DNA from 3 places in the Streptomyces sp. NPDC012637 genome. Region 3 is predicted to be linked to each of the others. Evidence: riboswitches for the same ligand, from Rfam matches in the RefSeq annotation. Region 3 holds a riboswitch; each other region holds the start of a gene.
The links. A riboswitch is a leader RNA that binds a small molecule or an ion and turns the genes downstream of it on or off. The one in region 3 is predicted to bind thiamine pyrophosphate.

Region 1 (3,266 bases), on a different contig from region 3:
CCGGCAGCGCGCCGGTGGTCAGCGCCTCCGCCATGACGTCGCCGGTGACCGGGGTGAGCAGCACCCCGTTGCGGTAGTGGCCGGTGGCCAGGTGCAGCCCGGGCAGGGCGCTCGGGCCGAGCAGCGGCGCGTTGTCGGGCGAGCCGGGACGCAGCCCGGCGCGGGTCTCGGTGAGCGGCAGCTCGGTGATGCCGGGGACCAGCTCGTGCGCGTCGCGCAGCAGCTCGTACACCCCGCCGGCGGTGACGGTGGTGTCCCAGCCGAGCTCCTCGCTGGTCGCGCCGACGACCAGCTCGCCGTTCTCGCGCGGCACGAGGTAGACATGGCTGCCGCGGACGACCGCCCGGACCGTCCGGGAGAGGAACGGCGCGTACGCGGGCGGCACCCGCAGCCGCAGCACCTGCCCCTTCACGGGCCGCACGGGCGGCAGGACCCGCTCCGGCACCCCGGCGAGCCGTCCGCTCATGCTGCCGGCGGCGAGCACCACCTGCTCGGCGGCCTGCTCGGTGCCGTCCGCGAGCACCGCGCCCGCGGCCCGGTCCCGTTCCACCGTGAGCCGCTCCGCGAGCGAGCGGTGGAAGACCACCCCGGCCCGCTCGCACGCCACCACGAGCGCGTCGGCGAGCCGCCGGGGATCGACCTGGTGGTCGCCGTCCACGCGCAGCCCGCCCCGCACGCCCGGGGCCAGCATCGGTTCGAGGCGGCGGCACTCGCGGCCGCTCAGCCACTCGGAGGCGAGCCCGCAGCGGGTCTGCAGGGCGTGGAGTTCGCGCAGGTGGGCCCGGTCGTCGGCGTCGAGCGCGACGGCGAGGGTGCCGCAGGCGCGGTAGCCGACGTCCATGCCGCCGGTCGCCTCGGCGAGTTCGGCGACGAAGTCCGGATAGCGGCGGGCGGAGGCCAGGTTGAGGCCGAGCAGGGTCTCCTCGCCGTAGTGGAGTTCGGTGACGGCGGCGAGCATGCCCGCCGCCACCCGGGCGGCCCCGCCGCCCGGTTCGGGGTCGGCCACCGCGGTGCGCAGTCCGCGCTGCGCGGCGCGCCAGGCCGTGACCAGGCCGATGATGCCGCCTCCGACGACGAGAACGTCCGAGGTGGTGCGTGTGCTGCGGGTACCGCCGGTACTGCGTGTACGCGACATGGGCGTCCAGCCCCTCCCTTCGCCGGCATGACCCGGATCAGGTTCGTACGGTCGGAGGCCGGCCAGCCTCCCTCTCAGCCCGGTCCGTCCGGGCTCCCGCGAGTGCTCTACGGCGGCCAGACTAACCGCCGGGGCCGGACCGCCACAGGACCCCTCCCTTCCTGACGGTCCGTCAGGTGAATACAGTGGTCGGGTGAGCGAGCAGAGCGAGCAGCAGCAGGCCGGGGACCAGTCGCAGCAGCAGTCACCCGACCGGACCGAACGGCACGTCGTGATCGTCGGCGCCGGGATGGCAGGCGTCCAGACCGCCGTCGCCCTGCGCGAGCGGGGCTTCACCGGACCCGTCACCCTCATCGGCGCCGAACCCCACCAGCCCTACGACCGGCCGCCGCTGTCCAAGGCGGTGCTGCTCGGCAAGGCCGAGGACTCCGCCTTCGACGTCGACTTCGCCGCCCTCGACGTCGACCTCCGCCTCGGCGTCGAGGTCACCGGACTGCGCGCCGCCGACCACGAGGTCGACACCGAGGCCGGGCCCGTCCCGTACGACGTCCTCGTCGTCGCCACCGGCGCCCACCCGCTCACCCTGCCCGGCTCCGAAGGCGTCCCCGGCGTCCATCTGCTGCGCACCCTCGACGACGCCGCCCGGCTCAAGCCCGTCCTGGAACGCCGCCACGGCATCGTGGTCGTCGGCGCCGGCTGGATCGGCGCGGAGTTCACCACCGCCGCCCGGCAGGCCGGCTGCGCCGTCACCGTCGTCGAGGCCGCCGGCCGCCCGCTCCCCGGAGCGCTCCCCGCCGAGGTCACCGCGCCCATGGCCGCCTGGTACGCCGAGAGCGGCGCCGAACTCCGGCTCCACGCGCGCGTGGAGCACGTCGAGGAGGGGCGCGTCGTCCTCACGGCCGACTCCGACGACTTCGGCGCCACCGGCGAGGCCCGTGAGCTGCCCGCCGACGCCGTCGTCGTCGGCATCGGCGCCCGCCCCGCAACCGGCTGGCTCGAAGGCTCCGGCGCCGCCCTCGACCCCAGTGGCGCGCTCACCGCCGACGCCCACCTGCGCACCTCGCTGCCCGACGTGTACGCCGTCGGCGACTGCGCCTCCTTCCCGTCCGCCCGCTACGGCGAACGGCTCCTCGTCCACCACTGGGACAACGCCCTCCAGGGCCCCCGCACCGTCGCCGCCGGCATCGTCGGCGAGGCGCCCGAGCCGTACGACCCGGTGCCCTACTTCTGGTCCGAGCAGTTCGGCCGCTTCGTCCAGTACGCCGGACACCACGGCGCCGCCGACACCCTGCTGTGGCGCGGCGACCCGGCCGAGGAGGCCTGGACGGTCCTGTGGCTGCGCGGCGAGACCCCGGTCGCCCTGCTCGCCGTCGGCCGGCCGCGCGACCTGGCCCAGGGCCGCAGGCTGATCGAGCACGGCACCGCCGTCGACCCGGCGAGGGCCGCCGACCCCTCCGTACCCCTGAAGGCGGCAGTCCGGTAGGGCCCGACTACCGACTGTCAGTCCGGGATGGCAGGCTTGTCCCGTGACCGAGATTGACGCAAAGACCGATGCTCTCGTCCCCGCCTGGCTCTACCTCCCCGACATCGCGGAGATGCTCGACATCGAGGTGACGCGCGTACGGCAGCTGGTCAAGGAGGGCCAGCTCATCGCCGTCCGACGCGAAGTGCGCCCCGGCGAGAAGATCCTCCAGGTGCCTGCCGCCTTCATCCAGGACGGCAAGGTCGTCAAGGGCCTCGCCGGGACCCTGACGCTCCTGCGGGACGACGGCTTCAGCGACGAAGAGATGCTGGAGTGGCTCTTCACTCCGGACCCGACCCTGCCCGGCACGCCCGCGCAGGCCCTCGGCGAGAATCGCGGCACGGAGGTGAAGCGCCGCGCCCAGGCGCTCGCCGTCTGACGGCCGGCGCCGTCCGACGTACGCTCGCCGAGCCGCACCGAAGACACCACCACTGGTGCCGGGCCGCCGGCCGACTCCGGTCGGCGGCCCGGCACCGGCACCACCCGACGGGGGGACCCACATGCCCACGCCTCGCGCGCAGCTCGCCGACGCCCGGCTCTACCTGTGCACCGACGCCCGGAAGCGCCAGGGTGACCTGCCCGCCTTCCTCGACGCCGTGCTCTCCTCCG
Region 2 (3,266 bases), on a different contig from region 3:
GAAGACGTACGCGCCGGGCAGCGCGACCAGCAGCGTGAGGGCCGTGGAGGCGAGCGCCTGCCACAGCGTGAACCACAGGACGTCCAGGATCTCCGGCCGGGTCAGCGTCTCGCCGAACCGGCCCAGCTCCCAGTGGCCGTCCGGCCTGAGCCCGCGCTCGACGATCGAGACCACGGGCCAGGCGAAGAACACGGCGAAGAAGACGACGGGCAGGGCCATCAGGCCCAGCCGCGCCGCGCTTCCCCGCCGGTCCGGGACGACTACTTCAGGACGAGCGAGGTCCACTGCTGGATCCACTGGTCACGGTTGTCGGCGATCTTCTTCGGCTCCATCGCGTACGGCTGCTCGACCACCACGCCGTGCTTGGTGAACAGCTCCGGGAGCGTCGCGTCGTTCGTGACGGGGTTGACGAACATCTGGAGCGGCATGTCGTCCTGGAACTTCTTGGAGATCAGGAAGTCGATCAGCTTCTTGCCGCCCTCGGGGTTCTTCGCCCCGTTCAGCAGACCCGCGAACTCGGTCTGCCGGAAGCAGGTGCCCGTGGACACACCGGTCGGCGCCACCTTGGGCTGCGGCTCGGCGTACAGCACCTCCACCGGCGGGGAGGAGGCGTAGGAGACGACGAGCGGGCGGTCGCCCTTGGCCTTCTTGCCGCCGGCGGAGCCGGAGAACTCCTGGTTGTAGGCCAGCTCCCAGCTGTCGACGGTCTTCACGCCGTTGGCCTTGAGCTTCTTCCAGTAGTCCTGCCACCCGGTGTCGCCGTACTTCGCGGCGGTGCCGAGGAGGAAGCCGAGGCCCGGGGAGGACCGCTCGGGGTTCTCGACGACGAGGAGGTCCTTGTACTCCGGCTTCGCCAGGTCGTCGAAGGTCTGCGGCGGGGCCAGCTTCTTGCCGGCGAAGTACTGCTTGTCGTAGTTGACGCAGATGTCGCCGGAGTCGATCGGCGTGACCCGGTGCTGCTCCTTGTCGAGCTGCAGCGCGGCCGGGATCCGGTCCAGGCCCTTCGCCTCGTACGGGACGAAGATGCCGTTGTCGAGGGCGCGGGACAGCAGCGTGTTGTCCACGCCGAAGAACACGTCGCCCTGCGGGGAGCCCTTGGTCAGGATCTCCTTGTTGACCGCCTCGCCGGCGTCGCCGCTCTTGAGCACCTTGACCGTGAGACCGGTCTGCTTGGTGAACTCGGCGAGCACCTCCTTGGAGGCGTTGAACGAGTCGTGGCTGACGAGGGTGACGGTCTTCGGCGCGGGCCCGTCCGTCTTCCCGGCCGCGTCCCTGACGTCCTCGGTGCCGCAGGCGGCGAGGGTGCCGATGCCGAGCGCCGCGGCGAGCGCGGCGGCGGCCGCCTTCTTGGTGTTCACGTGAATGTCCTCCTGGGTGTGACCAGAAGGAGACGCGGCCCTGCCCGCGCCGGGGAAACCGGGCGCGGGCAGGGCGCAACAGCTCGAGTTACGACCGAACTTCCTACCCAGAATGACCTGGGCGAGGTTCAGAGGGTCTGCGGTCGTGTGCCTGTCTCACCAAGCAGGTCACCGCACTCTCAGCGCTGTGGCGCTCCCCTGTCGGAATATGCAGATGTGTTCGAGCTCAGAGTACAAGGTCAGCGTTCGGCGGCGGCCAGCTGTCCACAGGCACCGTCGATCTCCTGCCCGCGGGTGTCACGGACGGTGACGGGAACGCCGTGGGAGGCGATGGCCTCGATGAACGCCTTCTCGTCCTCGGGGCGGGACGCGGTCCACTTGGAGCCGGGCGTCGGGTTCAGCGGGATCAGGTTGACGTGCACCCGCTTGCCCTTGAGCAGCCGGCCCAGCAGGTCACCGCGCCAGGCCTGGTCGTTGATGTCGCGGATCAGCGCGTACTCGATGGAGATCCGGCGCCCGGACTTCTCCGCGTACTCCCAGGCCGCGTCGAGGACCTCGCGGACCTTCCAGCGGGTGTTCACGGGCACGAGGGTGTCGCGCAGCTCGTCGTCCGGCGCGTGCAGCGACACCGCGAGCCGGCACTTGAAGCCCTCGTCCGCGAACCGCAGCATCGCCGGCACCAGGCCGACCGTGGAGACCGTGATCCCGCGCTGCGACAGGCCGAGCCCGTCGGGCTCGGGGTCGGTCAGCCGCCGGATGGCGCCGACGACCCGCTTGTAGTTCGCGAGCGGCTCGCCCATCCCCATGAAGACGATGTTGCTCAGCCGCGCCGGACCACCGGGCACCTCGCCGTCGCGCAGCGCGCGCATGCCGTCGACGATCTGGTGCACGATCTCGGCGGTCGACAGGTTCCGGTCGAGCCCGGCCTGGCCGGTCGCACAGAACGGACAGTTCATGCCGCAGCCGGCCTGCGAGGAGATGCACATGGTCACCCGGTCCGGGTAGCGCATGAGCACCGACTCCACGAGCGTGCCGTCGTGCAGCCGCCACAGCGTCTTACGGGTGGTGTCGTCGTCGCACGAGACGTGCCGCACGACCGACATCAGATCGGGCAGCAGCTCCCCCGCGAGCTTCTCGCGCGCCGCGGCGGGGATGTCGGTCCACTCCGCCGGGTCGTGCGCGTACCGCGCGAAGTAGTGCGTGGACAGCTGCTTGGCGCGAAACGGCTTCTCGCCGATCGCGGCGACCGCCTCCTTGCGCTCTGCGGGCGTGAGGTCGGCGAGGTGCCGCGGGGGCTGCTTGGCTCCGCGCGGGGCGACGAAAGTGAGTTCTCCGGGCTTGGGCATGGTCCTACCAGTGTCGCAGACCGCGACCGATGGCCTGGGGCCGTCCGGCCGCCGAGCGGTGACTGACGGTGGCCGTTGGTGACCACTGGCGGCCCCCAGACGGCCCAGAGACGGCCCAGAGTCGGGGCCCGCCAGGCCCCACTCCCCCGCTACGGGCGGACGTAGACCACGGTGGCATCGTCATGGAGCTTGCTGCGCGGCCAACGGGTCAGCCTGTTGTCAGTGAGCTCCGCGTCACGAACCTGGTCGATCAGCGACTCGGGCCCTTGATCCTCAAGGATGCCAAGGCACGCTGACCAGTCGGCGAGGGCGAAGGGGGTGACGAGGCGGGCGGCTCCGTCAGTCATGAGCGCTGCCCGAGCCACATCGCGAGAGGGGTAGGAGCCGTACAGCGCCGCATCGGCGGCGTGCGGCTCCGAGGCCGCCACCCAGTAGCCGCCGGGGCGATTCCGGCAGGTGCGTTCCGCCCGCACGAGCAGCGCGTGCAGGCGCCGACGCTCGGCGGAGCCGGGGGGCGCGCTCTTCATGGCGGTCCGCTCGCTTCGGGCCACCGCCGAGAGAC
Region 3 (3,266 bases):
CAGCGGGGACGGCGACGTGCACATCGCGCCGACCGACCCCGAGGGACTCTCCGACGTGATGATCCGCCTTCAGGTCGGCGGCGACCGCGCCCTGTTCCGCGCGAGCGCGCCGCCGCTCGTCGCCTTCCTCGACCGCACGGACAAGCTCGTCCCACTCGGTCAGGAAGAGGCACTGGGCGACTTCGAGGACAGCCTGGAGGCGGCCCTCGGACGCATCCTGGCCGAGGAGAACGCGGGTTGACCGCGGCGAGCCGACCCCGGCGGCAGACCGCCGGGCCTACTTGGCCCGGCGTCGCCGCCCGCCCCCGCCGGCCCGTGCCGGGCGCTGCTCGCCCGCTCCCGGACCCGGCCGGTCCGCCGAAACCACCAGCGCCGCAAGGCCGGTGGTGATCGGTACCGAGGCGACCAGACCGATCGAGCCGACCAGCGTCCGGACGATCTCCTCGGCCACCAGCTCGCTGTTGGCCACCGTTCCCACGCTGCTCTGCGCGATCGAGAAGAGCAGCAACAGCGGCAGGGACGCGCCCGCGTAGGCGAGGACCAGGGTGTTCACCACCGAGGCGATGTGGTCGCGGCCGATCCGGATAGCGGCCCGGTAGAGCCGCCGCGGGCCCATCGTCGGGTCGGCCTGGTGGAGTTCCCAGACCGCCGAGGTCTGGGTCACCGTCACGTCGTCGAGCACACCCAGCGAGCCGATGATGATTCCGGCGAGCAGCAGACCGGACATGTCGATCTCGGGGTACAGGCCGTGGATGAGACCGGTGTTGTCGTCCGTGTTGCCGCTGAGCGAGGCCCAGCCGATGAACAGCGAGCCGAGCAGGCCGATCAGCAGCAGCGAGACCAGCGTGCCCAGGACCGCGACCGAGGTGCGGGCCGACAGGCCGTGGCACAGGTAGAGCGCGATCAGCATGATCGCGCTCGATCCGACGATGGCGACCACCAGCGGATTCGATCCCTGGATGATCGCCGGCAGGATGAACAGGGTCAGCACCAGGAAGCTCGCCGCGAGCGCGATCAACGCCATCACGCCGCGCATCCGGCCGACGATGACGACGGCGAGCGCGAAGATGCCGGCGAGCACGGCGATCGGCAGCTTCCGGTTCACGTCGGTGACGGAGTACTGCAGGTCGCGCGGGGCGTCGGGGGCGTACGCCACCACCACGCCCTGTCCCTCGTGGAGTTGGCGGGGCGCGTCCGGCTGCACGATCTCGGTGAACCTACGGCCCTTGTCCGGGCCGGTGGTGACCTCGACGGTCGCCTTCTCGCACTGCCCCTGCTGGGCGTTGACCGCCTCGCGCCCCTCCGGGGTGGAGGTGTCGCCGGTCGGCGGGACCTGGGCGGCGTTCACGTCCTTGCAGTCGACCTGCTCGACGGCGACGACCTTGCCCTGCTCGGTCTGCCGGTCGAAGCCGACGCCCGTGGGCTCGTGCCCGGGGGTGCCACCCGGCCACAGCACCACGAGCCCGACGGCGACGGCGGTGGCGAAGGGGATGAGCACCGCGGCGATGACCTTCCGCAGGTGCCGTGAGACGGGTGCGGCGGGGCCGTGGCCGTGCGCATGGCCGTGCCCGTGGCCGTGCCCGTCGCCGTGGGGTTCCTGGGGCTGCTGCGTTGACGTCACCGACCGATCATCGCAAGAACGTCGAGGCCCCCACTGTTCAGCACGCCAGGGATGACGCTAGCGTGGTGACACCTTTGCACACGCGGGAGCTCGGAGCACCGGGCTGAGAGGGCGCTGATCACCGTACGCGCGTACCGATGTACGTACGGGAGGAGGCTGCGCCGACCGCCGAACCTGTTACCGGGTAATGCCGGCGTAGGGAGATTCGGTCTCATGACCATTCAGGATGCACGCACGCCTGCCTCCGACCAGGACCAGAGCGGCCCGCAGGAGCGCACGCCGGGCTGGCACAAGGGCTACGTCGAGGGTTCCCGCCCCGACATCCGGGTGCCCGTCCGTCAGGTGCACCTCACCAACGGCAAGGACGTGACGCTGTACGACACGTCCGGTCCGTACACCGACCCGACCATCGACACCGACGTGCGGCGCGGCCTGCCGCCGCTGCGCGAGAACTGGATCATCTCGCGCGGTGACACGGAGGAGTACCCGGGCCGTCCGGTGCGGCCCGAGGACGACGGCATCAAGCACACCTCGCCCCGCGGCGGAGGCCTGAAGAACCTCGACGCCGTCTTCCCCGGCCGCCCGCGGCTGCCCCGCCGTGGCCGCGACGGCCAGGCGGTGACGCAGCTCGCGTACGCCCGCCGGGGCGAGATCACCCCGGAGATGGAGTACGTCGCGATCCGCGAGAACGTCTCCCCCGAGGTCGTACGGGAGGAGATCGCGGCGGGCCGCGCGGTCCTGCCGGCGAACGTCAACCACCCGGAGATCGAGCCGATGATCATCGGCAAGCGGTTCCTGGTGAAGGTCAACGCCAACATCGGCAACTCCGCGGTCACCTCCTCCATCGAGGAGGAGGTGGAGAAGATGACCTGGGCGACCAAGTGGGGCGCCGACACGGTCATGGACCTCTCCACCGGCCGCAACATCCACACCACCCGCGAGTGGGTGCTGCGCAACTCCCCCGTGCCCATCGGCACCGTGCCGCTCTACCAGGCCCTGGAGAAGGTCGACGGCAAGGCCGAGGAGCTGACCTGGGAGATCTACAAGGACACCGTCATCGAGCAGGCCGAGCAGGGCGTCGACTACATGACGGTGCACGCCGGCGTGCTGCTGCCGTACGTGCCGCTGACCGCCCGCCGCAAGACCGGCATCGTCTCGCGCGGCGGCTCGATCATGGCCGCCTGGTGCCTCGCGCACCACAAGGAGAACTTCCTCTACACGAACTTCGAGGAGCTCTGCGAGATCCTCGCGGCGTACGACGTCACGTACTCGCTCGGCGACGGCCTGCGGCCCGGCTCGATCGCGGACGCCAACGACGCGGCGCAGTTCGCCGAGCTGAAGACCCTGGGCGAGCTCAACACGATCGCCAAGCGCCACAACGTGCAGACGATGATCGAGGGCCCGGGCCACGTCCCGATGCACAAGATCAAGGAGAACATCGACCTCCAGCAGGAGATCTGCGAGGAGGCGCCGTTCTACACGCTCGGCCCGCTGACCACGGACGTCGCCCCGGCGTACGACCACATCACCTCGGGCATCGGCGCGGCGATGATCGCCTGGTGGGGCACGGCGATGCTCTGCTACGTCACGCCCAAGGAGCACCTGGGCCTGCCGAACAAGGACGACGTCAAGACGGGCGTGATCA

Region 1: linked by a shared signal. The riboswitch ahead of thiO (glycine oxidase ThiO) and the one ahead of thiC (phosphomethylpyrimidine synthase ThiC) in region 3 are both predicted to bind thiamine pyrophosphate.
Region 2: linked by a shared signal. The riboswitch ahead of ACFY8W_RS22720 (thiamine ABC transporter substrate-binding protein) and the one ahead of thiC (phosphomethylpyrimidine synthase ThiC) in region 3 are both predicted to bind thiamine pyrophosphate.

The regions. Positions count from the first base shown of each region.
Region 1 is NZ_JBIBDS010000003.1:492,549-495,814, forward strand. Features, by position in the region: gene thiO (glycine oxidase ThiO) at 1-1,135, opposite strand, end outside; TPP riboswitch at 1,133-1,245, opposite strand; gene ACFY8W_RS15295 (FAD-dependent oxidoreductase) at 1,329-2,618, shown strand; gene ACFY8W_RS15300 (Rv2175c family DNA-binding protein) at 2,662-3,036, shown strand; gene thiE (thiamine phosphate synthase) at 3,158-3,266, shown strand, end outside.
Region 2 is NZ_JBIBDS010000005.1:516,258-519,523, reverse strand. Features, by position in the region: gene ACFY8W_RS22725 (ABC transporter permease subunit) at 1-219, opposite strand, end outside; gene ACFY8W_RS22720 (thiamine ABC transporter substrate-binding protein) at 261-1,358, opposite strand; TPP riboswitch at 1,441-1,568, opposite strand; gene rlmN (23S rRNA (adenine(2503)-C(2))-methyltransferase RlmN) at 1,598-2,704, opposite strand; gene ACFY8W_RS22710 (protein phosphatase 2C domain-containing protein) at 2,854-3,266, opposite strand, start outside.
Region 3 is NZ_JBIBDS010000004.1:508,137-511,402, forward strand. Features, by position in the region: gene ACFY8W_RS19345 (SsgA family sporulation/cell division regulator) at 1-241, shown strand, start outside; gene ACFY8W_RS19350 (YibE/F family protein) at 278-1,621, opposite strand; TPP riboswitch at 1,694-1,840, shown strand; gene thiC (phosphomethylpyrimidine synthase ThiC) at 1,835-3,266, shown strand, end outside.